Rhodopseudomonas boonkerdii: one gene and its partner. The protein of the gene in region 1 interacts with the protein of each later gene in a pairwise test. Links are inferred from orthologs where the notes say so. Each region holds a gene or a part of one and is shown on either strand. Other genes may lie near its edges.

Evidence for each region.
Region 2: the proteins of E0H22_RS13070 (region 1) and mobA interact in binary tests that used the Escherichia coli proteins (3 or more experiments, as listed by UniProt). The link is inferred for Rhodopseudomonas boonkerdii from one-to-one orthologs.

The regions. Positions count from the first base shown.
Region 1 is NZ_CP036537.1:2,819,728-2,822,934, reverse strand. Bases 323-3,206 are described here. They hold E0H22_RS13070 (molybdopterin molybdotransferase MoeA), read left to right. Parts: upstream 323-1,103; coding sequence 1,104-2,309; downstream 2,310-3,206. Other genes in these bases: E0H22_RS13065 (Orn/Lys/Arg family decarboxylase), read left to right, coding at 2,447-3,206; E0H22_RS13075 (hypothetical protein), read right to left, coding at 667-987; E0H22_RS13080 (CbtB domain-containing protein), read right to left, coding at 457-639; E0H22_RS13085 (CbtA family protein), read right to left, coding at 323-424. Outside these bases: more of E0H22_RS13085, read right to left, coding at 1-322; more of E0H22_RS13065, read left to right, coding at 3,207-3,207. UniProt on the Escherichia coli protein: Catalyzes the insertion of molybdate into adenylated molybdopterin with the concomitant release of AMP.
Region 2 is NZ_CP036537.1:1,723,018-1,726,130, reverse strand. What follows is about bases 43-2,832. They hold mobA (molybdenum cofactor guanylyltransferase MobA), read left to right. Parts: upstream 43-1,014; coding sequence 1,015-1,650; downstream 1,651-2,832. Other genes in these bases: E0H22_RS08070 (ABC transporter substrate-binding protein), read left to right, coding at 1,708-2,832; E0H22_RS08080 (sulfurtransferase TusA family protein), read right to left, coding at 701-949; E0H22_RS08085 (OFA family MFS transporter), read right to left, coding at 43-494. In the rest of the region: more of E0H22_RS08085, read right to left, coding at 1-42; more of E0H22_RS08070, read left to right, coding at 2,833-2,916; E0H22_RS08065 (TAXI family TRAP transporter solute-binding subunit), read right to left, coding at 2,920-3,113. UniProt on the Escherichia coli protein: Transfers a GMP moiety from GTP to Mo-molybdopterin (Mo-MPT) cofactor (Moco or molybdenum cofactor) to form Mo-molybdopterin guanine dinucleotide (Mo-MGD) cofactor.

The DNA of each region.
Region 1 (3,207 bases):
GCGGCAGGCCGAGGCCCGGCGCCGCGACAAAGACGACAAAGCCGCCGAGCCCCCAGAACAGCCCCTCACGCCAATCCACGGGGCGGCCACGCAATGCGAAAATACCGGCAAGCAGCAGCGCGAAACCGATCGCCGTCAGGACATTTGCGCCGGCCGTGAAGGCGTTGCGCTGAAAACCTTCCTCTGGCTCCCACTCGCCGCCGTGATCATGGGCTGCGGCAGCGTGCTGGTGCGCGCCGTGATCGTGTCCCGTAGCGACCGGCGCGGGCGCTGACGTCGCAGCTGGCGCCTCGGCCTTCTTCTCATAGACCTCGGCCTGCTGGATCAGCCTCACGGTGCCAACCATCTGCACGGCCGTGGTAGCCGCACCAGCAACGACTCCGGCGAGCACTGCCGAGAACACGATCGAACGAAAAACGGACATGGGTCTTCAGCGGACGCTGTCAGTCGCGGGGATTAATGGCAGGGAAAGGCGTTGGCATGGCGCACGTCATGCGCCGCATTGTGGACCGCGCTGATATGCGAGAAGCCGACCACGCCGACAATGAACAGCCCGAGCGCCATGGCGAGAACGGCCTGCACGACGGCATTAACGTCGGTGGTGGCAGTGGAGAGCTGGGCGGTCTGGGTCTGCTGCATGGGATTCCTCGTCAGTTACCGATCAGTTTAACGACTTTGTTCCGGCGATGCGACCGCCAATTTTGCCATGGCCCGGGCGAGATCCCGGCTGGTCAGATGCAGATTGGTGCCGGACGCGAGCCGCGCATGGGCAATCTTGCCGTGAGCCGCCAAATGGAACGCGGCTTCCTGGTCCTGGAAAAACGCTGCGCAATCGCCCGGCGTCGGCATGCGCTTCAGCAGGGTCCGGAAAGCATGGCGGTGCACCATGCAGACGCCATCGTGCCCCTCCGGACGGAACGACAACGCGTCCACGTCACTGCGCCAGCGCAATGAGCTGCCGGTGGGCAAGTCGTATCCATCGGTCATGCCCCCTTGGTAACGATTTCAGCTACGATCCCCAAGCCCCACCGGGACAGCCGACGCTTGCCTCCCCCGCCCGCTTCGCTAAGACGGGCATCCACAAGAATCTCGGAGATCCGCCGATGGCCCTGATGCCCTTCACCGACGCCATGGCTGCGGTCCTGGAAGGCGCCGGCGCGCTACCCGAGGAGATGGTCGCGCTGGAGGACGCATTTCACCGCGTGCTGGCGCGTGACGTCGCCTCGCTGCGCACGCAGCCGCCGGAGGCCATGTCGGCCATGGACGGCTATGCCGTGCGCGCAACCGATGCGACACTCGGCGCCAAGCTGAAAGTGATCGGCGAGATTGCCGCCGGCAAGCCCTTCGATCGCGCCCTTGCCGCCGGTGAAGCTGCGCGGATCTTCACGGGTGGCGTGGTCCCCGCCGGCGCCGATGGCATCGTCATCCAGGAAGACACGACGCGTGACGGTGGCATCGTCATCGTCAACGAAGCCGCCACTGCCGGCAGACATATCCGCCCCGCCGGGGTGGATTTCAGCCAAGGCGATATATTGCTGCGCGCCGGGACTCGCCTTTCCGACCGCGATCTGGCCCTCGCTGCCGGCATGAATCACCCAACGGTGCCCGTGCATCGCCGTCCCGTCGTTGCCATGCTCGCCACCGGCGACGAATTGGTGATGCCGGGCGCCACGCCTGGCCCCGGCCAGATTGTGCTCTCCAATGGCTTCGCCTTGCGCGCGCTGGCACGGGCGGAAGGCGCCGAGGTGGTCGATCTCGGCATCGCCCGCGACACGCTGGAAGCGACGACCGCGGCAATCCAGCGTGCGATCGATCTCAAAGTGGATGTCCTCATCACCACCGGCGGCGCGTCCGTTGGCGACCACGATCTCGTGCAGCAATCGCTGGTCGAGGCCGGCGTTGACATGTCGTTCTGGAAGATCGCCATGCGGCCGGGCAAGCCAATGATGCACGGCCGCCGCGGTGCCATGTGGGTGATCGGCCTGCCCGGCAATCCCGTTTCGTCGTATGTCTGCGGCTTCCTGTTCATGGTGCCGCTGCTGCGCGCGCTGTCCGGCCGCAGCGAAGTCCAGCATCATCGTGAGGCTGCCGTGCTCGGCCGCGATCTCGCCGCCAACGACCAACGCGAGGATTATCTGCGCACACGCCTCGCATGGCGGGATGGCCGGCTGGTGGCGACGCCGGTGACGAAACAGGACTCCTCGCTGCTCGGCAATCTCGCTATCGCTGAAGGCTTGCTGGTCCGCCCGCCTCATGCCGAGGCTGCCAGGACTGGCGATCCCTGTGAAATCATTCGTCTTCCGACTTAGCGGAATACCGCGAACCGACACGATCCTCGGGCGGACCTGATCACGCATCGCCTTTCGCAAACTTCGCTTGCCCTCAGTCACCAAGTTGTCACGTAACGCGGCGACAGAGAGCACAGACAACACATTCGGTGCCGTTCATGGATTACTTCAAGCGCTTCAACTTCCTCTTCGCCATGCCGACGTTTGACGCCGACGATCTCGAGGGCGTTCGCCTCAATCAGATTGTTGAGGAAATCGAGAAATCGGGCTTCGAGGTGGTGAAAGCGCGCAAGCTGGAAGACGCCGCCATCGCGGTGCAGACTGACGCCGCCATCGGCTGCATGGTCGTCGACTGGGGCAAGAAGGGCCTCGAGGGCAAGACCGCCGCGCTGATCAACCTCATGCGCCGTCGCGGCCTCGATTTCCCGATCATGCTCCTGATCCGCCGCCAGCGCTTCGAGGATATCCCGGTCGAGGTGCTCGACTTCATCGACGGCTATATCTTCCTGTCGGAGGAAACCCCGCCCTTCATCGCCAAGAACCTGATCAGCCGCCTCAAGCAATATGCGGAGACGCTGAAGACGCCGTTCTTCGGCGCTCTCGTCGATTATGCCGAGGAAGGCAACCAGCTCTGGACCTGCCCGGGGCACAATGGCGGCGTATTCTACAGCCGCAGCCCGATCGGCCGTGTCTTCATGGAGCATCTCGGCGAAGCCGTGTTCCGCGACGACCTCGACAATTCCGTACTCGACCTCGGCGACCTCCTTACCCACGAAGGTCCCGCCCTTCAGGCCCAGAAAGAAGCCGCGCAGATTTTCGGCGCGGAGAAGACCTACTTCGTCCTCAACGGCACTTCGACCTCCAACAAGGTCGCGCTCTCTGCGCTGGTGACCGATGGCGATCTCGTGCTGTTCGACCG
Region 2 (3,113 bases), 1.1 Mb from region 1 along the record:
TAGCCGAGACCAAGACCGACACCGCCGATCACGCCCGAGCCGATCCACAGCAGCCACAGTTGATGCGTATAGATGCCGATGGAGCCGAGCACGAGACCGCCACACCAGCACAGCGCCGAGACAAAGGCAGCCTTGCGCGGACCGACGCGCTCCAGCCAGCCGCCCCAGATGGCAGCGGAAACACCGAGCAACACGAAGAAGAGGGTGTACATCCAGCCGAGGCTGGCGACCTTCCAGTTACAACTGGTGGTGAACAATTCGGTCATCAGCGACATGCCGTCGCAAACTTCCTTCGATGCTGGATTGGGGATTGCCTGCGACAGCGGCAGCCAGAACACGCTGAAGCCATAGGCCATGCCAATGCAAAGATGAATGCAAAGCGCCGCCGGCGGCACCAGCCAGCGATTGAATCCTGCCGTCGCGATAATGCGCTCGCGATCTAACAAACCTGGCCTTGCGCCAGACAGACTTCCGGCATTGCCAACAGTTGTCATTAAAATTCTCCCCAGCAGTCAGCCCTTCTGAGCTGCCCTGCGTTAACGAAACAGTCGCGTCGTCAATTCATTCCCCGGCTGCGTGCAGACGACAGATTCTCGCGCGTCAGCTGTTGGGGACAGGACCAAAGACCGGCGCCGGAGTCGATAGGGAAAAAGTATCAATCTACGAAATTTCTCAATTATCTCAGTGGTATACCAGGGACTCAATCATCATTTGCTATCGCAGCATTCATTTTTTGAATGACGAATATCATCACATCGCCGGATCGCTCCGAGCAGTCGATGCGGTCGCCGATCTGCTGCACCAGCACTGGAATATCGATCACTGCCATGGGGTCCGTGCAGCGCACTTCGATATATTCACCGACCGCAAGCATCTTCATTGCCTTGCGCGTCATCAACGCAGGCAGCGGGCATTTCAGTCCGGTGAGATCGAGCTTGGTTACGGCCACACATAGGTTCCGGGTGATGCGGCGGGTTATATATCCCGACGACGCCAAATGTCATATGCAGGCTTATGACGATGAAGGATCGTGAGTTCACGCTTGGCCTTGTGCTTGCCGGCGGTCTCGCCCGCCGTATGGGCGGTGGCGACAAGCCAATGCGCGTCATCGCCGGCCGCAGCATGATGGCCCGCGTCATCGATCGTATCGCGCCGCAATGCGACGCGCTCGTGCTTAACGCCAATGGCGATACGACCCGGTTTGCGGTATTCGGCCTTCCGGTCGTCGCTGACAGCATTACGGATTTTCCCGGCCCTCTTGCCGGCGTTCTTGCAGGGCTCGACTGGACAGCGCAGCATCGGCCTGACATCAGGTGGATGCTCAGCGCGCCGGGCGATTGCCCGTTCCTGCCGCGCGATCTCGCTGCAAGTTTGCATCGTGCACGGAGCGACGAAGATGCGGAGCTGGCGGTGGCCGCCTCGGCCGGACAAACTCACCCTGTCGTCGGACTATGGGACGTTGCATTGCGCCATGATCTGCGACATGCGCTGATGAATGAACAACTCCGCCAGGTCAGCCGTTTCATGGCGCGCTATAGGCTCGCCAAAGTCGACTGGCCGACCGCCCCCCTCGATCCCTTCTTCAATGCCAACACGGCCGATGACCTCATCGAGGCCGAACGCCTCGCATTGCTAGACGACAAGGGCTGACCTAAGCTTCCTTCCAATACGCGGTCGCAAGTGCCGCGCTAAATCGGGAGGATTTTCATGCGCGGCACCTGCCTGTCCGTGATCTCGTCGCTCGCCTTTGCCCTTTTCACCTCCACCGCATCAGCGCAAATCTCCGACGACGTCGTCAAGATCGGCGTGCTCACCGACATGAACGGTCCGGCGGCCACGCCCTCCGGTCAGGGATCCGTCACGGCTGCGCAAATGGCCGTGGAGGACTTTGGCGGCAGCGTGCTCGGCAAGCCGATCAGCGTGATCGTCGGCGACCATCAGCTCAAGCCCGATGTCGGCGCCTCGCTGGCGCGGCGCTGGTACGATGTCGATCAGGTCGACATCATCGTCGATGTGCCCGTCTCCGCCGTCGGCCTTGCCGTGCAGAATGTCGCCAACGACCGCAAGCGTCTCTTCATCACCCATTCCACCGGCGCGGCTGATTTCCACGGCAAGTTCTGCTCGCCCTACACGATGCAATGGGTGTTCGATACCCGCGCCCTTGCCGTCGGTACCGCGCAGGAAGTCGTGAAGCGCGGCGGCGACACATGGTTCTTCATCACCGACGATTTTGCCTTCGGGCATGCGCTGAAGCGCGATGCGGCAGCGGTCGTGACGAAGACCGGCGGCAAGGTGATCGGCTCCGTGCGTCCGCCCTTCGGCGCGTCCGACCTCTCCTCCTTCGTGCTGCAGGCGCAAGCCTCAAAGGCGAAGATCATCGGCATCGCCGGCGGCCCGCCGAACAATATCAACGAGATCAAGACCGCCGGCGAATTCGGCGTATTCAAGGGCGGACAACAGATGGCCGCGTTGCTGGCGCTGATCACCGACATCGACTCGCTCGGCCTGCAGACCGCACAGGGCCTACTGCTGACGACGTCGTTCTATTGGGACATGGACGACAAGACGCGCGCATGGTCGAAGCGCTTTTTCGACAAGACGAAGCGCATGCCTACCATGTGGCAGGCCGGCGTCTATTCCTCCACTATGGTCTATCTCAACGCCATCAAGGAGGCCGGCACCGACGATCCTCTGAAGGTGGCTGCCAAGATGCGCGAGAAGCCGATCGAGGACTTCTTCGCACGCAACGGCAAACTGCGCGAGGACGGGCTGATGGTACACGACCTGATGCTGGTGCAGGTGAAATCGCCGGAAGAGTCGAAGTATCCGTGGGACTACTACAAGATACTCGCCAAAATCTCCGGCGAGGATGCCTTCGGCCCACCGGACCCGGCATGCGGGTTGATCAAGAAGTAAGAGCTACTTCACAGCCCCGATCTCGCGAAAATATTTCAGCACGCCGGGATGGATCATCGTCAGCTCGGGCGCAGCGGCGACGGTATTGCTCGCCGTCGTCTCCTTCGCCTGAGCGAGCTTCGCACCGAGCGAAGCCTCCGCCCCGTGCAGTGTTTTCGCGAGCCGATAGGCGACATCATCCGGCAGCGCTTCGCGCG